2 regions of the Sphingomonas psychrotolerans genome follow, and region 2 is predicted to be linked to the other one. Evidence: riboswitches for the same ligand, from Rfam matches in the RefSeq annotation. Region 2 holds a riboswitch; the other holds the start of a gene.
What was found. Region 2 has a riboswitch for cobalamin ahead of metE (5-methyltetrahydropteroyltriglutamate--homocysteine S-methyltransferase). Riboswitches for the same ligand answer to the same signal wherever they lie in the genome.

Region 1 (10,910 bases), 520 kb from region 2:
GCCCTGCGACTGCATCTCCTTGATGTCGGCGCCGGCGGCGAAGGCCCTTTCGCTGCCGGTGATCACCGCGCAGCCTTGCGACGTGTCCTTGTCGAACGCGGCCATCGCGTCGAGCAGCTCGGACAGGATCTGGCCGTTGAGCGCGTTCAATGCCTCTGGGCGATTGAGCGTGACCAGCGTGACTGCGCCGCGCTGCTCGACGAGGATGCTTTGGTAGGCCATTTGCACTCCTTCAGGCCGGCGCCCACGCCTGATCCTCCGGCAGGGGCGCGAATATCTGGTCGATGACGTGATCGGTGACGCCTTCGACGGTGGCGGGTTGCCAGCGCGGCGCATTGTCCTTGTCGACGATCACTGCGCGGACGCCCTCGGCGAAATCGGGGCGCTGGACGACGCGCGTGGCGACGGCGAATTCCTGCCGCATCTCGTCCTCGAAGCTCGGCATGTGGCGGCCCTCGCGGACGAGATGGAGCGAGACCTTCATCGCCTGCGGGGATTTGGTGGCGAGGATCGCCAATTGCTCCTTGGCCCACAGGCCGGGATCCATGGCGAGCGCGGCGAGGATCTCCTCGAGCGTGTCGGCGGCGAACAGGCGGTCGATATTATCGATGTCGGCGAGGATCTTCGCCTCGGGTGGTGCTTCGCAGAGCGCGTCGAGAGCGGCGGCGATCGCCTGCGGGTCGCTGGCGATGTCCGCCTTGGCCCGATCGAGGCGGTCGGCGGAAAGATAGTGCGTGGCGAGGCCGAGCGCGAGGCAATCGGCGCCGTCGAGCCGGGCGCCGGTCAGCGCGATATATTCGCCGAGATGGCCGGGCAGCCGCGACAGATGCCAGCCGCCGCCGACATCGGGGAACAGGCCGATCCCGGTCTCGGGCATCGCGAATTTGGTGTTCCCGGTCGCGACGCGGAACTTCGCCGGCACCGCGATGCCGACGCCGCCGCCCATGGTGATCCCGTCCATGAACGCGACCACCGGCTTGGCATAAGTGAACAGTGCGTGGTTGAGCTGATATTCGACGCGGAAGAAGGCGCGGGCAGCGGCGCCGTCACCTGCGCCGCTCGTCGCGATCATGCGGATGTCGCCCCCCGCGCAGAAGCCGCGGCCTTCGGCATGGTCGATCAATACCGCTTCGACGGCGGGATCGGCGCGCCACGCGATGAGTGCGTCGAGCATTTTCGCGCACATCGCAGTGTCGAGCGCGTGGATCGCTTTGGGGCGATTGAGCCGGATGCGGCCGATTTGGCCTTCGGTGAAGGTGAGGACGTCGGCGGTCATGCGTTGTGCTCCTGCGAAAGCAGGAGCCCAGGGCGGCAAGCGATGCGCTCGTGACTTTGGGTTCCTGCTTTCGCAGGAACCCGGAGGGTGCGTGTTCTCATTGCCGCGTCAATTCCCGTCCGACGATCATGCGCATCACCTGGTTGGTCCCTTCGAGGATCGAATGGACGCGCAAATCGCGCCAGAAGCGTTCGATAGGATAATCTTGCAGATAGCCATATCCCCCATGGAGCTGGAGCGCGCGGTCGACCACGCTGCTACCCGTATCGGTGGCGAGGCGCTTGGCCATTGCGGCGAAGCGGGTCTTGTCCGGGGCGCCCGCAGTGACCTTGGCGGCGGCGAGATAGAGCAATGCGCGCGCCGCCTCGAGCTCGGTCGCCATGTCGGCAAGCGTGAACTGGGTGTTCTGGAAGTCGGCGATCGGTTTGCCGAACTGCTGGCGGTCCTTGGTATATTGGATCGCTTCGTCGAGGCAGCGCTGCGCCCCGCCCAGCGAGCAGGCGCCGATATTGAGCCGGCCGCCGTCGAGCCCCATCATCGCGATGCGGAAGCCCTCGCCTTCGCCGCCGACAAGGTTTTCAACCGGCACGCGGACTTCCTCGAGGATCACCTGCGCGGTGGGCTGCGAGTGCCAGCCGAGCTTCTTCTCCTGCGCGCCGAAGCTGACGCCGGGCATGTCTTTCTCGATGACGAGGCACGAAATGCCCTTGGGACCCTCCTCGCCGGTGCGGACCATGGTGACGTAGACTTCGTTCTCGCCGCCGCCCGAGATGAACTGCTTGGTGCCGGTGACGACGTAATCGTCACCGTCACGCACTGCGCGGGTCTTGAGCGCTGCGGCGTCCGAGCCCGAGCTGGGTTCGGTGAGGCAATAGCTCGCCAGCCGGTCCATCGTGATCAGGCTGGGGAGATACTTGCCCTTGACCGACTGCGACCCGAACCGGTCGATCATCCAGCTCGCCATATTGTGGATCGAGATGAACGCGCTGGTCGACGGGCAGCCATAGGCCATCGCCTCCATGATCAACGCCGATTCGAGCCGGCCGAGACCGATCCCGCCGCTCGCCTCCGAGACGTAGATGGAGGCGAAGCCGAGTTCGGCCGCGGACTTGATCGTCTCGCGCGGGAAGATGTGCTTCTCGTCCCATTCGCCGGCGTGCGGAGTGATGCGGTCGGCGGTGAATGCGCGCGCCATCTCCTGGATCTGGAGCTGCTCATCGGTGAGGTCGAATTGGGTAGTCATTGCGGTTTCTCGTGCAGCACGCGCTCGGCGAAGAGCGGGTTGGCGATCTTGAGGTCGTTGCGCGCATACCAGCGCGGGGCGGGGAGGCCCTTTTCCCAGGCGAGCAGCTCGGTGAGCGTGCCGTTGGTGCTGGGCACGTCGGGCGCGGCGGTCTTGAGCGGGTCGGCATAGGCCACATCCGCAGTGATGATCTCCCAGCCGTCCGCGCGCAACGCCTTGACCAGGTCGGCGATGTACAGCGCGGCGATGTCGGTCTCGTGGAGCAGCATCACATGCGGCGGCGAGCGGCCGATCGTCCGACGCATCAGCGCGTCGGCGAAGTCGGCGGCTTCGACATGGGTCTCGACATAGAGATCGCGCAACGCCGCCATGTCGATCGTCTTGCCGGCTTTCTTCGCGTCGATCGCCAGCTGCTCGATGTTCCAGTCCGAGCCCTCGGCGGTGACATAGCCATTGTGCAGGCCGCGCGCGGCGAGCCCGGCGCGGACCGCGTCGCGCTTGACCTTGTCCTTGCCGCCCTCGTCGAGGAAGGGATAGCGGAACCAGGCGCGATAGCCGCGGCGCGGTTTGAGCCAGGCTTCGGCCTTGTCCACATCGGCGAGATAATCGGCGGCGCTTTGCTGGGTGAGGTGCGCGTGGCTGAAGCTGTGGTTGGCGATGACATGGCCCGCGCGGACATAGTTCTCCACCAGCGTTTCGTCAGCCGGACTTTCCGCTCTGCCCGGATTGACGAAGAACGCGGCCTGCGCGACCCGCGCCTCCTTGAGCAAGGCGATCAGCCGGCGGGCGCGCTCCTGCTTGGTGAAGAACGCGCCGACGCCGCGCGGCGCATCGTCGAACGTCAGCGCGATGCGCTTTTGCGCGACCGCCGGGGTCGCGATCAGCAGCGCGCAAAGCAGAAGCAACAGCCGCTTCATCGGCTCAGCCCATCGTCGGGATGACGAAGGCGTCCTGGATGCGCGAGGGGCCGCCGTCCTCGCTGCCGCCGGGAAGCGCCGAGCCGTCGGGCCAGCGCTGGGTGACGGTCTTGACCTTGGTCCAGAAGCGGACGCCCTCCATGCCGTGCTGGTTGACGTCGCCGAACGCGCTGCGCTTCCAGCCGCCGAAGCTGTGATAGGCGACGGGGACGGGGATCGGCACGTTGATCCCGACCATGCCGACATTGACGCGCGCGGCGAACTCGCGCGCGGCGTGGCCGTTGCGGGTGAAGATCGCGACGCCGTTGCCATATTGGTGCTCGCTCGGCAGGCGCAATGCGGTCTCGAAATCGGGGGCGCGGATGATCTGGAGGACCGGGCCGAAAATCTCTTCCTTGTACGACTGCATGTCCGGGGTGACGTGGTCGAACAGCGACGGGCCGATGAAAAACCCCTCTTCATGTCCCTGCAGCTGGAAGCCGCGGCCGTCGACGACGAGCTCGGCGCCTTCGTCGACTCCGGTCTGGATCCAGTTCTCGACGCGCTGCTTGTGGGCGGCGTTCACCACGGGTCCGTAATGCGCATCATTATCAGTTGAGACGCCGACGCGCAGCGAACGAATCGCAGGAAGCAGCTTTTCGCGCAGCGCATCTGCGGTCTTGTCGCCTACGGGCACTACCACCGGCAGCGCCATGCAGCGCTCGCCCGCCGATCCGAAGGCAGCGCCGGAGAGGTCGGCGACGACCTGGTCGAGATCGGCATCGGGCATGACGATGCCGTGGTTCTTGGCGCCGCCCATCGCCTGGACGCGCTTGCCGGCCTCGACGCCGCGGCGATAGACATAATGCGCGATGTCCGACGAGCCGACGAAGCTGACGGCGGAGATCGCGGGATGATCGAGGATCGCGTCGACCATTTCCTTGTCACCGTGGACGACCTGGAGGATGCCTTCGGGCAAGCCCGCCTCGAGCATCAGTTCGGCGAGGCGGACGGGGACCGAGGGATCCCGCTCGCTGGGCTTGAGCAGGAAGGCATTGCCGCAGGCGATCGCCACGCCCGACATCCACAAGGGGATCATCGCCGGGAAGTTGAACGGGGTAATGCCGGCGCCGATGCCGAGCGGCTGGCGCATGCTGTAAACGTCGATGCCGGGGCCGGCGCCCTGGGTATATTCGCCCTTGAGCACGTGCGGGATGCCGCAGGCGAATTCGATCACTTCGAGCCCACGCTGGATGTCGCCCTTCGAGTCCGCGATGACCTTGCCGTGCTCGGACGAGAGCAGATGCGCGAGGGCGTCGATATTCGCTTCGACCAGTTCCTTGAACTTGAACATCACCCGGGCGCGGCGCTGCGGGTTGGTCGCGGCCCAGCCGGGCTGGGCGGCCTGAGCGGCGGCGATTGCGCGGTCGAGATCGGCGCTGGTACCCAGCGACACGCGGGCCTGAACCTGCCCGGTGTTGGGGTCGAACACGTCGGACGTGCGCCCCGCGCCTCCGCCCGAATGGCCGGCAATGAGATGCTCGATCGTGCGCATAAACTCTCCTGCGGCGGGCATTTTGGCCCGACTCGTCGTGTAATTTTATTGCGCAATGGCACAGGGGCTCCCCTCCCCGCAAGGAGGTGACTCACACGCGTCATCCCGGCGAAAGCCGGGATCTCGTGCGATGGCGGGAGCAAACTGCCCGAGATCCGGCGTTCGCCGGGATGACGGATATCGGCCTATTTGGTCCGGCCGATCGGCACCGGCAGCAAACGGCCCTGTTCGTCGGGAACGATCATTACCTCGACACCGAAGGCCTCGCGCAGCGGCTGGTGCGCCAGTGCCTCCGCCGCAGGGCCGAACGCTACGACCTCGCCTTGCTTCAACAGTAGCACGTCGTCGGCGGCGCGGGCGGCCTGGATCAAATCGTGCAAGACGATCACCACGCCCATGCCGTCCGCGGCGAGCGCGCGGAGCTGGTCGAGCAGGCCGAGCTGGTGGACGGGATCGAGGCTGGCGAGCGGTTCGTCGGCGAGCAGCCATTGCGGCTCGCCGGCGAGGACGCGGGCGAGGAGGACGCGCGCCCGCTCGCCGCCCGAGAGCTGGTCGGCGCCGCGATCGGCGAGGTGATGGGCGTCCGTCGCGGCGAGCGCGGCGCCGATCGCCATCGCATCCGCCTGCGATGCGCCGGCGAAGGGCGAACGATGGGGCAGGCGGCCGAGCGCCACGAGGTCGCGCACCGCGAGGTTCCAGTGGACGATCGGGTCCTGCGGCAGATAGCCGATCAGCCGGGCGCGCTCGCGCGGCTCGATCCGGGCGATGGGGCGCGTGCCGAGTTTGACGTGACCGGCATCGGCGTCGAGCAGCCCGGCGAGCGTCTTGACCAGAGTCGACTTGCCCGAGCCGTTGGCGCCGAGGATCGCCGTGACGCGGCCGGGCCGGAAGGCGGCGGTGATATGGTCGAGCACCCGGCGATTGCCGAGGCTGACCGCGAGATCGCTGACGCTCAGCTCCATGCCGACCGCCGCATCTTGAGCAGGAGCACGAGGAAGAACGGCGTGCCGAGCAAGGCCATTGCGACGCCGAGCCGGATTTCCGCCGCACCGGGGCCGAGCCGGACGAGGCTGTCGGCGGCAAGCACCAGAGCCGCACCGCCGAGCGCGCTGGGGACGAGCAAGGCAGAGGGCCTGGCGCCGGTGAGCGGGCGGAGCAGATGCGGCACGATCAGCCCGACAAAGCCGACCACGCCGGTCACCGCGACGCTGGCGCCGACTGCCAGACCGGCGCCGAGCACGATGAGCAATTGGGTGCGCGCGAGCCGCACGCCGAGCGAGCGCGCCGCGGCCTCGCCGAGGGTGAGCGCGTCAAGCGCGCGGCCGGTGAAGAGGAGCAGCGCGCAGCCGACGGCAATGAATGGCAGCGCCAGCTGGACCTCGGCGAAGCTGCGGTCGGTGAGCGCGCCCATGATCCAGTCGATGATCTCGGCGGTGGCGAAGGGGTTGGGCGCGATCGAGATCAGGAAGGCAGTCAGCGCCCCGGCGAGGCTGGCGAGCACGGTGCCGGCGAGGATGAAAGCGACCTGGCTGTCGGCGCGCCATGCCAGTCCCGCGAGCAGCAGCATCGATCCGCACGCGGCAAGCATCGCGGCGCCGAAGATGACGAGCGGGCCGCTGGCCGAAAATATGACGATCGCGGCGACGGCACCGAGCGCGGCGGAAGAGGAGACGCCGACCACCGCCGGGTCGGCGAGGGGGTTGCGCAGATAGCCTTGCAGCACCGCGCCGGTGAGGCCTAGCGCCGCGCCGATCGCGAGCCCGAGGATCGCGCGGGGCAGGCGCAGCTCGGCGACGATCCACCAGCGCGGATCGTTCGAGAACCAAACCGACGCCGGCACCCAGATCTTGCCGGCCATCAGCGAGCCGGCGAAGAGCAGGCCGACAAGGGCCGCGAGCAGCGTGAGGAGGAGAGCGCGGTTCATTGCCCCACCTCGCTGCGTATTTCCGCAAGCCGCGTCATCGCCCTGGGGATCACCGGTCCGCCGCAATTGACGAGACTGCGCTCAAAGGGCGCCTGATGCACCGTGGCGCCCGAGCGGGCGAGCGCCCAGCCGCGCATCTGCGCCGCCCGCGAAGCCGCGTCGCGGCCGGCCTGGTCGGGGACCAGCATCACGCGTGGCGGATCGGCGACGACATGCTCGATCGGGAGATAGCCGGTGCCTTGCAGTCCATAATGCGCAGCATGGTCGCTGAAGCCCGCCTTGACCATCATCTCGTCGAGCAAGGTGTTCGCGCCGTTGACGGTGTTGCCGCCGATCCAGAGCAAGGCGGAGACCGGCGGGCGGCCGGTGCGGGCGGCCGTAATGGCGCCGTCGATCTTCGCGACCATCGCCTCGCCGGCGGGCTTTGCGTCGAGCGCGGCGGCGAGTTCACGGACCTGTTTTCTGCTGTCTTCGATCGTATTGGCCCATCCCAGCGTCAGCGTCTTCACGCCGGCCCGCGTCAGCGCTTCGCGAGTCGAGACCGAAGCGAAGCTATCAATGATCGCCAGATCGGGGCGAAGCGCGATGATCTCCTCGGCGGTGCCGTTGTTGACGTTGAACTTGCGCGCAAGATCCAGCGGGATCGAGGTCGCGCCGGGATCGCGCGAATAATGGCTGATCGCGGCGATGCGGTCGCGCGGGACCAGCTCGACCAGCATCGCATCGGCGCACGGGTTGAGCGAGACGATTCCGCCGCCTTTTGCCGAAGGTTGCGCCGCGCATCCGGCCAGCAGCAGGCACAGGAGCGCGGCGCGTTTCATCCTTGCCATCCATCGTCACCCCGGACCGGTTCCGGGGTCCACCAGGCGGCGAGGCGAAGACGGCTCGGTTCCTGCCGAATCCGTCCCGCCAGGCGGCACAGTGGATGCCGGAACCAGTCCGGCATGACGGTGGGGGGGCTGGTCATCAGTTGAGGCGGATCCGCACCCCGGCATAGGCCGCACGGCCATAGGTGCCGTAGCCCGATACGACCTGGTACTTCTCGTCGGTGACATTCTCGACGCGGCCGTAGACCGCGAAGCGATCGCCGATCGGCATCTCGGCACGGATGCTGCCGAGCGCAAAGCCGTCGAGCCGGGTAAAATTGCCCTGGTCGTTGAAGCTGTCCCCGACGATCGTCACCGTGCCTCCCAGCGAAAGCCCGAACGGCAGGCGGTAATCGGCCGAGAGGCTGGCGGTGTCCTGCGGACGGCGCGCCAGCTGATTGCCTTCATACCCCGCCGAGCGGTTCTCGGCGTCGGTATAGGTGTAGTTAGCAGTGACGGTAAACGCCTCGACCGGCTTGAGCGCGAGTTCGACCTCGACGCCCTCGGCGCGGGTGCGGGCGATATTGGCGTAGGTGCCGAAGGGGCGATTGAAGCAGATCGATGCCGGGTTGGTCACTTGCGCTGCCGGGCACGAGAAGAAGTCGATCTGGTTGCGCGTGTCGCGGTGGAACCACGTCACGCCCAGCTTCGCCGCGCCGTTCAGCGCCGACTGCTCGACGCCCACTTCCCAGCTCTTCGCTGTCTCTGGATCCAGCGATTCGGTGCCATAGTCCGAGAACAGCTGATAGAGCGTCGGCGCCTTGAAGCCTTCGCCATAGCTGGCGCGCAGCAAGGTGGTTTCGAACGGCTTCACTGCGAGATTGGCGCCCCAGCTGGTGTGTGCGCCGAAGCGGCTATGATCGTCGTTGCGAATGCCCGCGGTGAGCGTCACTTGCTCGACCGGCGTGACGATCGCCTGGCCGTAGAAGCTGGTGATGTCGGCGCGGTTGGTCACGAAGCCGTCATAGAAGCGCAGATTTTCGCGCTCGGCGCCGAAGGTGACGCGGAGCTGGTCGACCAGCTTGGCGTCGCCGCGATATTCGTAGCGTTCGCTGCGGCCGCGATAGAGATAGGCGGGCGCCGTATCGCTGGTGGAATTATAGCCGTCGCGGTTGATGTCGGCGATGGTGAAGGCGATGCGATTGGCGACGGGTCCGATGTCCGCGAACAACCCGGCATAGCCGTACAATTCCTGCGCGGTCGAATATTCGTCGGTGTCGCCGAAGCTGTAGGTGGGGGGAGCGAACCCGTCGAGCTCGAGGCGCGAATTGGCGTAATAGCCGCGCAGGTCGACGCCGAAGCCCGGCGCGAATTCGTAGCGCAGCCGGCCGCTGGCATTATATTGGCGATAGCCGTCGGCCTCGGTGCCGACCGCGGCCTGCGAGACGCCGTCGGTGCGGAAATAGCCGCCGGTCAGCGCGCCCTGCAGCGTATCGTTGCCCGCTGCGATCGCGGCATTGGCGGAAACCTGCTCGGCATAGCCATATTCGGCATTGGCGCGCGCCGCCACGCCGTCGACCGGCGCCTGCGTCACCAAATTGACCACGCCGCCCAGCGCCTGGCTGCCCCAGATCACCGAATTGGGTCCGCGCAGGATTTCGACGCGCTGGATCGATCCGGTCAGCAGATTGCCGAAGTCGAAGGCGCCGGCGGGCGCCGAGGGATCGTTGGCGCGGACGCCGTCGATCAACACCAGCGTCTGCGCGTCCTCGGCGCCGCGGATGCGCACCGCAGTGACGCCGCCGGGGCCGCCGTTGCGGGTGGCGGTGATGCCCGGGGTGGTGGCGAGCAGATCGGACAGCGAGACGGTCTGACGCGTCTCGATCGCCGCGCGGTCGAGCACGGTGATCGAGCGGCCAGTGGTTTCGGCCTCCTGCTCGACGCCGGATGCGACGACGACGATCTGGTCCTCGTCCGATTGGGCATGCGCCACCGCCGGCAGCAATGCGGCGGAGGCATAGAGAAACAGCTTCAACTTGGTCACGGCAAGACACCTTTGTCTGGGGTCGTCTTGCCGAAATTGGCGCGGCGACCCGGTTAACGGTGTCGCTCACGCGAGGGCACAGCCCTCGTTCGCCCGGTGCACCCCGCCCGCGCAAAGGAATCGACTGTGACTGGCAGGTCTCCTGGCTCCCGGGTCAATACTCTCGCGCCGCCTTCCCGGAAAAGCTCCAGTGGCTTGGATGGCGCGAACGCTCGCCGGTTACAGTTGCGGGGGCAGCCTCGGGTTTGAACCGAGTTCCCATTTTCATCCCCTTGCGGGGACACCCGTCACGGCCGGGCCTCTACGCCGCGCCTTCGTTCGCTGCAACTGCGAAAAAAGGCGATTTGTCACGCAGGTGTAACCAACGGTGAAGCTGGCCTTTACCAACTGCCTCTAGGGCGGAGGCATGAAGGTCGCACAACTTGCCCCGCGGTCGGACCCGAATCCGGGCTGGCTCACTACTGCCGAAGCCGATCCGCCATGGCTGACGCTCGACGATTCGCTGTTCAAGGCAGTCGATCTGTTCAACTCGGATACCGATCTTCGTCTGATGCCGGTGGTCGACGCCGCCCATCGACCCGTCGGCGCGATCTTCGAGAAGGACGTGCGGCGGCTGCTGCTCAATCCGTTCGGGCACGCGTTGCTGCGCAATCCGTATTTCGGCCACGGCGTGGTCCGCCATGTCCGCGCCTGCCCGGTGGCGGAGATTGCCGAGGATGCAAGCATGCTGATCCAGGCCTATCGTGCCGCCAATGGCAGCGAAGGGATGATCCTGACGCGCGGCGGCAGGCTGGCCGGAGTGATCGGCAATCGCCGGCTGCTCCATCTCGCCGCCGAATATGAGCGCAGCACCGCCGCCACCCGCATCGCGCGTGCCGAGCGGATCGAGCGTGCCAGCGAGCGCTTCGAAGGCGAGGTGGCGTCGCTCGCGCAGGCGCTGGGCAGTCTGTCGGCCGAATTGCAGCGGGGCGCCGCCGCCAGCGCCGAGCGTGCCGGCGCGGTTGGCGGCCGCGCGGTTGCAGTAGCCTCGGCAGCGTCGCAGACCAGCGACAACATGCGCGAAATCGCCGCGCGCGGACGCGAGCTGGCCACCGCTCTGGAGCATGTCGAGCGGAATACCGAAGCCGCCGAGGCGGCCGCGGGCAAGGTCTCCGAGCTGGTCCGCG
Region 2 (10,910 bases):
CCTGCGTGATCGCGCCGATCGTCTGCAATTTGTGCAGCTTCTCGATCTGGGCATAGGCATCTTCGCCCGGCGCCGCGGCGGGGGCCGCGGGCGCCGTCGCGCCGCCGATGCCGCCGGCCATGCTCTGGCCGATCGCCATGCCTGCAGCCATGCCCGCGCCGGCGCCCGCGACGCCGCCCGACTGGCCGGCAGCGGTCTCGATCGCCTGGGCGCTCTGGAAGCGGACGAAACGGTCGAGATCGCCCACCACCCGCATCGAGCTGGCCTTGTCGAGATGCGCCTGGACTTCCTCGGGCAATGACAGGCTTTCGATGAAGAAGCTGGTGCAGCTCAAGCCCCACCCTGCGAAAGCGGGCTCGACCGCGGCCTTGAGCTTTTCAGACAACGCCGTCTGGTTCGCGGCGAGATCGAGAAAAGCGATTTCGCCGTTGCCGAGCGCCGAGGCGATCGCCGTAGCGATCACGCCGCGCAGCTGCGGCTCCAGATCGGTGACAGTCAGCTTTTCCAGCGAGCCCATCATCTTGACCGCGAAGGTCGGCACGCTCTCGATGCGGAAGGAATAAGAGCCGAATGTGCGGATGCGCAACGGGCCGAATTCCTTGTCGCGCACCGTGATCGGCTGCTGCGTGCCCCATTTCAGCCCGGTCTGCTCCTTCTGGCTGAAATAATAGACATCGGCTTTGAAGGGCGAGGCGAAGCCCTTGTCCCAATTGAGCAGCGACGTGAGCAACGGCAGGTTGCCGGTCTCGAGCGTGTAGAGCCCGGGCAGGAACGCGTCGGCGAGCTTGCCCTCATCGTAGAACAGCGCCTTTTGGCCCGCGCGCACGGTCAATTGTGCGCCGTTCTGGATCTCGCGATCCTCCATCGGATAGCGGATCGCCAGCGTGCCCGGCTCGTCCACCCAATCGATGACGTCGACGAATTGCTTCGAAAGAAAATCGAAAATACCCATGAGCCCCTCCGTTCGCGGCAGGATAGAGGCTTTGCCGGGCGTTCGAAACAGCAAAGCGACAATCAGCTGCGAACCGTCTCGCGGATCGTCTCCATCGAGATATAGGTCGAGGTGCTGGCGACGTGCGGCAGGCTCGAAATGCGCTCGCCGAGGACGATCCGGTATTTGCGGATGTCGGCGGTGCGGACCTTGAGCAGATAATCGAAGCTGCTGGCGATCATATGGCATTCCTCCACCTCGGGGATGCGCCGGACCGCGGCGTTGAACTCCTCCAGCGCCTTTTCGCGAGTGTCGGAGAGCTTCACTTCGGTGAACGCGACATGGTCGAGCGCGAGCTTGGCGGGGTCGATCAACGCGGTGAAGCCCAGGATGACGCGAGATTCGATCAGCCGTTTGAGCCGCTGCTGGCACGGCGTTTTGGACAGACCGATGCGCTGGGCGAGGTCGGTGACGGTGATCCGGCCGTCCTCGCGCAGGGCAGCGAGGATCCTGCGGTCATATTCGTCCAGATCGGCTGGTTTGATGGAGTTTTCCATGCATTTCATCTTTTCAGGCCGGGATATTGGGCGTTTAATACAGATTATTGGCGCAAAGTAAGGCAGATCGACTTCGTGGCTCGCGCTATATGTGAGGCATGTCCACCAGCCCCGCCTTTGCCGCCTTCGCCCCGCCGAACCTCCCCCAGACTCCGCTTCGCCGGACGATCACCGAGGCGTATCGGCAACCCGAACCCGAATGCATCGCGCAGCTGCTCGAAGCGGCGACGCTCGCCCCGGCGGTGCGCGCCGCTGCCGAGCAGACTGCGCGCGACCTGATCGCATCCTTGCGCAAGCAGGGGACGAGGAGCGGTGTCGAGGCGCTGGTGCAGGAATATACGCTGTCGAGCGAGGAAGGCGTCGCCTTGATGTGCCTCGCCGAGGCCTTGCTGCGCATCCCCGACGACGCCACTCGCGATGCGCTGATCCGTGACAAGATCGCCGACGGCGACTGGCGCGCGCATCTCGGTGGTAGTCGCTCGCTGTTCGTCAACGCCGCGACCTGGGGGCTGGTGGTCACCGGCAAGCTGGTCGACAGCGCCGACGACAAGGGGCTGGGCGCCGCGCTCACCCGGCTGATCGCGCGTGCCGGCGAGCCGGTGATCCGCCGCGGGGTCGATCTCGCGATGCGGATGATGGGCGAGCAGTTCATCACCGGCGAGACGATCGACGAGGCGCTCAGGCGCGCGCGCAAGGAAGAAGCGCGCGGTTTCGGCTACAGTTACGACATGCTCGGCGAAGCCGCGGCCACGGCGGCCGACGCGGCGAGCTACTTCGAAGATTATACCCGCGCGATCCACGCCATCGGCAAGGCGGCGGGCAAGCGCGGGATCTACGAAGGCCCCGGCATCTCGATCAAGCTCTCGGCGCTGCACCCGCGTTATGCGCGGGCGCAGGCGGATCGCGTGATGGGAGAACTATTGCCACGGGTGCAGGCGCTGGCGGTGCTCGCCAGGTCCTACGACATCGGCTTCAACATTGACGCCGAAGAAGCCGACCGGCTCGAGCTCTCGCTCGACCTGCTCGAATCGCTGGCGCTCGATCCGAAGCTTGCGGGGTGGAACGGGCTGGGCTTCGTGGTGCAGGCCTATGGCAAGCGCTGCCCGTTCGTGATCGACTGGATCGTCGATCTCGCGCGGCGAGCCGGCCGCCGGATCATGGTGCGGCTGGTCAAGGGCGCCTATTGGGATGCCGAGATCAAGCGCGCGCAGGTCGACGGGCTTGCCGATTTCCCGGTCTATACGCGCAAGCTCCACACCGACGCCGCGTATGTCGCCTGCGCGCGCAAGCTGCTGGCGGCGAAGGACGTGATCTTCCCGCAATTCGCGACCCACAATGCGCTGACGCTCGCGACGATCTACCAGATGGCCGGCCCGGCGTTCGCGGTGGGCGACTACGAGTTCCAGTGCCTCCACGGCATGGGCGAGCCGCTGTATCGGCAAGTGGTGGGCGAGGAGGGGCTCGGCCGGCCTTGCCGCATCTATGCGCCGGTAGGGACGCACGAGAAATTGCTCGCCTATCTGGTCCGCCGGCTGCTCGAGAACGGTGCGAACTCCTCGTTCGTCAACCGGGTCGCCGATCCGGCGGTGTCGATCGACGAACTCGTCGTCGATCCGGTCGAACTGGTGCGGAACGCGCCGCAGCCCGGGGCAAAGCATGACGCCATTGCGCTGCCCGCGGACCTCTATCCCGACCGCCGCAACTCGGCGGGTATCGATCTGTCGAACGAGATCGCGCTCGCTGCGCTGACCGGCGAACTTCAGGCGAGTGCCGCGATCGCGTGGCGCGCGGAGGCGGGTGCAGGCACCGAACGGCCGGTGCGCAATCCCGCCGATCATCGCGACGTCGTCGGTAGCGTGGTCGAGATTGCGCCGGAGGCAGCTTGCGCCGCGGCGACGCGCGCTGCAGCGTCCACCTGGCCCTCGGTACCGCTCGGCGAGCGCGCCGCGATGCTTGATCGCGCGGCAGAGGCGATGGAGTCGCGGATGCCGGTTCTAATCGGGCTCATCGTGCGCGAGGCTGGCAAGTCGGTTCCCAATGCGGTCGCCGAAGTGCGCGAGGCGGTGGACTTCCTGCGCTACTATGCCGTGCAGGCGCGCGCGACGCTGGCTCCGACAGCCGCGCCGCTCGGTCCGGTGGTGTGCATCAGCCCATGGAACTTCCCGCTGGCGATCTTCACCGGACAGGTCGCCGCGGCCTTGGTCGCCGGCAATCCGGTGCTCGCCAAGCCTGCGGAGGAGACGCCGTTGATTGCGAGCGAATCGGTGCGCCTGCTGCACGAAGCGGGCGTGCCCGCCGATGCGCTCCAGCTGGTGCCCGGCGACGGCGCGATCGGGGCGGCCCTGGTCAGTGCGCCCGAGACTGCGGGCGTGATGTTCACGGGCTCGACGGAAGTGGCGCGGTTGATCCAGAAACAACTGGCCGAGCGGCTATCGAGCGACGGCAAGCCGATCCCGCTGATCGCCGAGACCGGCGGGCAGAATGCGATGATCGTCGATTCCTCGGCGCTCGCCGAACAGGTAGTGGCCGACGTCATCGCTTCGGCGTTCGACAGCGCGGGCCAGCGTTGTTCGGCGCTGCGGATACTGTGCCTGCAGGAAGAAGTCGCCGATCGCACCCTGGCGATGCTCAAGGGCGCGCTGGCCGAGCTTCGCATCGGCAATACCGATCGGCTGGCGGTCGATATCGGCCCCGTGATTACCGTCGAAGCCAGGGCCAATATCGAGAAGCACATCGCTGCGATGCGCGCGCGTGGGCGTCGCGTCGAGCAGCAGGCGCTGTCGGACGAGACGGCTCACGGCACCTTCGTGCCGCCGACGATCATCGAGCTGGACAGGATCGCCGATCTGACACGCGAGGTGTTCGGGCCGGTGCTCCACGTGATCCGCTATGCTCGTGACGATCTCGACGCGCTGATCGATGCGATCAACGCCACGGGCTACGGGCTCACTTTCGGACTGCACACGAGGCTCGACGAGACGATCGCGCAGGTCACCTCGCGCATCAAGGCGGGCAATCTCTACATCAACCGCAACGTCATCGGCGCGATCGTCGGGGTCCAGCCTTTCGGCGGGCGCGGGCTTTCGGGCACCGGACCCAAGGCAGGTGGGCCGCTCTACCTGCCCCGGCTGGTTCGGGATGGGGCGGTGCCGGAATCGCGCGGCGCTGGCCCGGCGGATCCGGCACTCGCCGATCTTGCCGAATGGCTGGAGGGAATGGGCGAGCCGCAGGCCGCAGCTCTCGCGCGGGAGTTGGGGGCTGCTTCACCTCTGGGCCATGAAGTCGAGCTTCCCGGCCCGGTCGGCGAGCGCAATCTGTATGCATTGCATCCGCGCGGGACGATCCTGCTTGCGCCAACGACACGGGTAGGGCTTTTCCATCAGCTCGCCGCGTGTCTTGCGACGGGCAACGATGTGGTGGTGGAGGGGGATTCCACAGCGCTGGCGGGCTTGCCGGTCAGTGTGCGAACGCGGATCCGCAGCGACGCGGGTCAGGTCTCGGGGGCGTTGATGGAGGGAGACGCGGAGCAAGTGACGCGCTTGCTGCGCATGCTGGCCAAGCGCGAGGGCGGGGTCGTCTCCGCACAGGCGGCATCGACCGCGGCATTGAGCGGAGCGGATGCCTATAATCTCGACCTGCTGGTCGAGGAGGTGTCGGTCTCGATCAACACCACCGCCGCGGGGGGCAATGCCAGCCTGATGATGCTCGGCTGAAGCATCATATAAAGATTTCTTTATATGATGCTTGACGGCCCCGCACGGGAGTGCGATCTGGAGAGGGTCAAGGTTCTTCGTCCGGGGCGTGCCCTGCGTCGGAGCTAAGACGGGAAGCCGGTGAAAAACCGGCGCTGCCCCCGCAACTGTAAGCGGCGAGCTGTGGTCCAACCATGTCACTGGGGTTCGCTCCGGGAAGACGGACCATCGCGCTGACCCGTGAGCCAGGAGACCTGCCTTCGACGCGAGTACGTCCACCGGCGGGGTGCCCGGATCGGTCGCTTGCGTGTCGGCCGGGCTATGGCCGCGCATGCCCGCGTCTGCTCCGCGTTCCTCGCCCCTCTTCGGGGTTGAAGACATGACTATCACCGTTGCTACCTTGGGATTTCCGCGCATCGGGCCGCGGCGCGAGCTGAAGCATGCACTCGAGGCCTATTGGGCCGGCAAGACGAGCGAGGCGGAACTGCTCGACGCTGCCTCGGGGCTGCGCACCGCCGGCTGGGCGCGGCAAAAGGCGCTGGGCGCGGACTGGCTGCCCTCGAACGATTTCTCGCTCTACGATCACGTGCTCGACACCAGCGTGATGCTGGGCGCGATCCCCGAGCGGTATCGCAGCGCCGACGGCGAAGCCGATCTCGCGACCTATTTCGCAATGGCCCGGGGGACGACCGGCGGTCATGACGCGTGCGGGCACGGCAGCGTCACCGCTTGCGAGATGACCAAATGGTTCGACACCAATTATCACTATCTGGTGCCCGAACTGGCCGCCGGCCAGAAGCTGGCGCTCAACCGGCTCAAGGTGGTCGACGAATATCGCGAGGCCAGGGCGCAGGGCTATGAAACGCGGCCGGTGCTGCTCGGGCCGGTGACGTGGCTGAGCCTTGCCAAGGGCCGCGGGGTCGATCCGTTCGAGATGCTCGATGAAGTGCTGGGGCTCTATGCCGCGATCCTCGGCCAGCTTGCTCATGCGGGCGCAGAATGGGTGCAGATCGACGAGCCGCTGCTGGTGCTCGATCTGGACGAGAAGCAGCGCCGGGCACTGACCCGGGCTTATGCCCGGCTGTCGCGCTCGGGGCCGAAGCTGATGCTCACTACCTATTTCGGCGGGCTCGGCGACAACCTCTCCTTCGCCGCATCCCTGCCGGTAGCAGGGCTGCACGTCGATCTGGTTCGCGCGCCGGAACAGCTCGATCCGCTGCTCAAGGCGGCGCCGAAGTCGTTGCTGCTGTCGCTCGGCGTGATCGACGGGCGCAACGTCTGGCGCGCCGATCTCGAGGCGCTGCTCGACCGGCTCGAAGCCATTGCGGCGACGCGCGATCTGGTGCTCGCGCCGTCCTGTTCGCTGCTCCACGTCCCCATGGATCTCGCGCTCGAAAAGAAGCTCGGTGACGTGGCGCAGTGGCTCGCCTTTGCCGTCCAGAAGGTCGAGGAACTGGCGCTGCTCAAGTGCGCGCTCAACGAAGGGCGCGACAGCGTTGCGGGAGAGCTGGCAAAGGCATCGCAGGCCGCGGCCAACCGCAAGACCTCGCCCCGCGTGCACAACCCCGCCGTCCGCGACCGTGTGGCCGGGGTGAGCGATGCGATGTACCAGCGCGCGGCGGACATCGCGGTGCGCGGCGCCGCGCAGGCGGCGGTGCTGGGCATGCCGGCTTTTCCGACGACGACGATCGGTTCGTTTCCGCAGACCAGCGAAGTCCGCAATGCCCGGGCGCGGTTCAATCGCGGCGAGCTCGACGCGGCGGCCTATGACACTTTCCTCCGCGAGGAGACCGAGCGCACCATCCGGTGGCAGGAGGAAGTCGGGCTCGACATGCTCGTCCATGGCGAGTTCGAGCGCAACGACATGGTCCAGTATTTCGGCGAGCAGCTCTCGGGCTTCGCGTTCACCGTCAATGGCTGGGTCCAGTCCTATGGCTCGCGCTGCGTGCGGCCGCCGATCCTCTATGGTGACGTCTCGCGGCCTGCGCCGATGACGGTGGAATGGTGGCGCTATGCCCAGAGCCTGACGACGCGGCCGGTCAAGGGCATGCTGACCGGGCCGGTGACGATCCTCAACTGGTCGTTCGTCCGGGACGACCAGCCGCGCGCCGACTCCTGCAAGCAGATCGCCCTGGCGATCCGCGACGAAGTGATCGACCTCGAGGCGGCGGGGTGCAAGGCGATCCAGATCGACGAGGCGGCACTGCGGGAAGGGCTGCCGCTGCGCCAGCGGGACTGGCAGACCTATCTCGACTGGGCGGTGGGCAGCTTCCGGCTCTCCGCGGCGGGGGTCGGCGATGCGACCCAGATCCACACCCATATGTGCTATTCGGAGTTCAACGACATCCTGCCGTCGATCGGCGCGATGGACGCCGACGTCATCTCGATCGAGACCGCCCGCTCGCAGATGGAATTGCTCGAGGGCTTTGCCGCCTATCGCTACCCCGGAGCGATCGGGCCGGGGGTGTACGACATCCATGCGCCGCGCGTGCCGGGCGAGGAGGAGATGGTCGCGCTGATCCGGCTGGCGCAGCAGCATCTGCGGCCCGAGCAGCTGTGGGTGAACCCCGATTGCGGACTCAAGACCCGGAAATGGGCCGAAGTGAAGCCGGCGATCGAGGCGATGGTCGCCGCGGCGCGGACGTTGCGGGTCTCCGCCTAGCACCGGAGCGTCGGGCAGGGCACCGAGCCCTGCCCGACGCCACCCACCCCTAACCCCTCCCTTTCAGGGAGGGGAATTTGTTAGTCCGCCGTCACCAGCGGATGCCGCCCGCGGAAATCGTCGAGGAGGCGTTCGATGATGGCGTTCTCGCCGTTGCTCCCCGAGGGGGCGACCATCCAGTTGCAATGCGGATGGGTCTCGGGACTGTAGACGCGGATCTTGCCCAACGCCGCGCGCCAGTCGCGCTTGCTGCCGCCGGCCTGACGCACCAATGCGGTCAGCAGCAGGTCCTGCAGTTCCACGACCGTCATTCGCTCGGGCGCCCGCCCGGCTTCCATTCGGGCTTGGCCTTGCTGTCCGCCAGGCTGCGCAGCGGCGCGACCAGCGACTGGATCGCCCGCGCCATGAACGGAATGTCGAGCTTGTCCACCGTGTCCTCGGGCGTGTGATAGGTCGGCACCGTCGCCCAGCCCGAGACGGTGTGCGCGACCACGCCCTTCAGTGCCAAGGCATAATTGTCCGAGCGCTGGAAGAAGTTCTGCTCAGGGTATGGATCGGTGGTGATCAAAGCGCCGTGCGCCTTCAAGGTCTCGCCGAAGGTCGAGCGTTCATAGCCCGTCATCATCATCGTGCCGGCGGGGAGCTTGGCGTCCTGCTGGCCGATCATCTCGATCTCGAGATTGGCGACGATGTCGCTGAGCGGCACCGGCGGATGTTCGGCGAACCAGCGCGCGCCGAAGCCGCCGGCTTCCTCGCTGCCATAAGCGACGAACAGGATGCCGCGGCGATGCTTCCTGCCCGCCAGCGTCCGCGCCAGCTCGAGCACCGCGGCGGTGCCCGAGGCGTCGTCATTGGCGCCGTACATCACCTTGCCGTCGGGGCGGACGCCGAGATGGTCGAGATGCGCAGTGACGAGCAGGACGCCCGCGGCCGGATCACTGCCGGGGAGATAGCCGAGCGCGTTGGTGGTGACCTGCGCCTGCTCGACCAGCCCGGGCAATTCGAGCGCTACATCGGTGCCGTCCTGCGCGGCGAGCTTGTCGAATGCGGCGTCGTTCAGCGCGACGACGGTCGGGCGGGGGCGGGGCGCTTCGCCCTTGATGGTGCGGGGGAGGCGGGGGCGGCCGCCGATCCGCTCGTAATAGGAGCGGGTCTGATCGGTGGCGCGGATGATCACCAGTTTGACCTTGGCCGGATCGACGCCGCCGGCGAACTGGAGCCCGTTTACCCCCGCGCCGGTGACGATCAGCGCGTCGGCGGCGGGGGCCTGCTTCGGATCGGTGCCGGCAAAGACCGCTAGCTTGCCGCGGACCGGCTGGCCGGTGGAGGAGAACAGCAAGGGGGCATCGACCGGCACCCCGTTGGCAGTAAGGACGGGCGGGCGATCGAGCCGCAGGGTGACGATGTCGATCGGTTGGGTGTAGCCGGTCATCCCCGGCGCCATTGCGAGCCCATAGCCGCGGAACATCGCTGCGACATAAGCGGCCGCCGCGGCCTCGTCGGGCGTCGCGCTGCCGCGGCCGCGCAGCGCCGGGCCGGCGAGCAGGTCGACATGGGCGCGGACATGATCGGGGGTGATCGTCGCAGGCGCGCGTTGGGCCAGAGCGGGCGCGGTGAGCCCCGTCGCCAGCGCGCCGGCGAGGAGGATGGTCTTCAGTCTGTGCATGATGCCCCGGTGGTTGGAATTCGCGCCGAGCTTAGGAAGCGGCGGAGCGGAGGGCAACGGGGCGCGGGCGGCAAGGCCCGATTTGGTTGACTGCTTGACTCGACTGCTTGACTCGAAAGCGGGTTTTGTCGGCGAAGTTGACTCATTAGAATATTGAAATATCACGATAATTTTTGTGGCGTGCTTGACTCGCTCGCAGGGTGCGCGACACCGAGCGCTACACCCGCGCCATGCAGGCGCCTGCTGCGCGACGCGAAGGTCGCGGGGGAGCGTCGGGCGAGTTGACCAAGGCATGGGACGTGCGGCGATCTGAGTTTTTACCGGCGACGGCGGCAAGGCCGACCGCCCGAGGCAAGCAGACGAAATCCTACATTGCAAGCGGCCCCGGGCGGCCGACCCTGAGGCAATGCAGCTTTTCTGACACACGACTTTGCCATGGAGCGTGGACACGCAAAATCCGGGGGCAAGTCAGATGATCCGCAAGACCATCCGATCGAGTTTGACTGCGCTTTTCCTGCTGTTGCCGAGCCTGTCGGTGTCCGCCGCGCCGGACCAGTTCACCGACGGGATCGAGCAAGCGCGTCTGGTGGGTTCGCTCAGGCTCGAAGGGGAATTGTTTCACGTTCAGGGGCTCGAGCTCGATCGCCGGCGGATCTGGGTCACGTCGGTCGATCAGGAAAACCGCAAGGGCTATATCCACGAGTTCGACCGGCGCACGGGCAAGCTCCTGCGGCGACGCGAGCTGACCGACGGGGCGCGCTATCATCCAGGCGGGATCTCGATTTCGGGGCGCTCGATCTGGGTTCCGGTCGCGGAATTGAAGCCGAACAGCTCGGCGATACTGCTCGAACTCGATGCCGACAGCCTGCGGGTCCGCCGCAAGATCCGCGTCGCGGACCATCTGGGGTGTGTCGCGGCATCGGGCCGCACGCTTGTCGCGGGCAATTGGGACAGCGAATTGCTCTACATCTTCGATCTGGCCGACAATGGCCGGGTCCGCACCGTGCCGAACCCTTCGCCGACGCACCATCAGGACATGAAGTTCGTCGACGGACAATTGGTGGCGGGCGGATCGCTGACGCTGTGGAGCGGCGCGGTCGACTGGATCGACTGGCCGTCGATGAAGCTTCGGCGGACATTGCGCTCCGGCGCGATCGGACCGGTCAGGCCGCTGGGCCGCGGCGGACCCTATACCGGCGAAGGCATGGCGATCGAGGGCCGCGAACTCTATGTCGTTCCGGAAGATGGCCCCAGCCGGCTGTTTCATTTTCGGTTGGACGGTGGCGGGGAGAGTGGGGCGGTTTTGCCGGCGTAGTTGGGCGTGAGAGGCGCGTTGCCGGCGCGGGACACTTGCCCGCTTCGCGCCGCGAGGGTCACAGCGAAGCGTCAGGCGGGTTGACCG

Region 1: it holds a riboswitch for cobalamin, as region 2 does, so the genes downstream of both, CVN68_RS20615 (TonB-dependent receptor plug domain-containing protein) here and metE (5-methyltetrahydropteroyltriglutamate--homocysteine S-methyltransferase) in region 2, are expected to answer to the same signal.

What each region holds. Positions count from the first base shown of each region.
Region 1 covers NZ_CP024923.1:4,549,461-4,560,370, forward strand. Annotated here, with positions in the region: gene CVN68_RS20575 (enoyl-CoA hydratase) at 1-222, opposite strand, end outside; gene CVN68_RS20580 (enoyl-CoA hydratase/isomerase family protein) at 233-1,276, opposite strand; gene CVN68_RS20585 (acyl-CoA dehydrogenase family protein) at 1,374-2,519, opposite strand; gene CVN68_RS20590 (polysaccharide deacetylase family protein) at 2,516-3,436, opposite strand; gene CVN68_RS20595 (CoA-acylating methylmalonate-semialdehyde dehydrogenase) at 3,441-4,970, opposite strand; gene CVN68_RS20600 (ABC transporter ATP-binding protein) at 5,156-5,932, opposite strand; gene CVN68_RS20605 (FecCD family ABC transporter permease) at 5,923-6,894, opposite strand; gene CVN68_RS20610 (ABC transporter substrate-binding protein) at 6,891-7,715, opposite strand; gene CVN68_RS20615 (TonB-dependent receptor plug domain-containing protein) at 7,861-9,744, opposite strand; cobalamin riboswitch at 9,860-10,047, opposite strand; gene CVN68_RS20620 (methyl-accepting chemotaxis protein) at 10,151-10,910, shown strand, end outside.
Region 2 covers NZ_CP024923.1:186,531-197,440, forward strand. Annotated here, with positions in the region: gene CVN68_RS00860 (SPFH domain-containing protein) at 1-952, opposite strand, end outside; gene CVN68_RS00865 (Lrp/AsnC family transcriptional regulator) at 1,015-1,488, opposite strand; gene putA (trifunctional transcriptional regulator/proline dehydrogenase/L-glutamate gamma-semialdehyde dehydrogenase) at 1,587-5,201, shown strand; cobalamin riboswitch at 5,255-5,456, shown strand; gene metE (5-methyltetrahydropteroyltriglutamate--homocysteine S-methyltransferase) at 5,560-7,842, shown strand; gene CVN68_RS00880 (hypothetical protein) at 7,923-8,153, opposite strand; gene CVN68_RS00885 (M28 family metallopeptidase) at 8,150-9,508, opposite strand; gene CVN68_RS00890 (DUF6454 family protein) at 9,981-10,823, shown strand.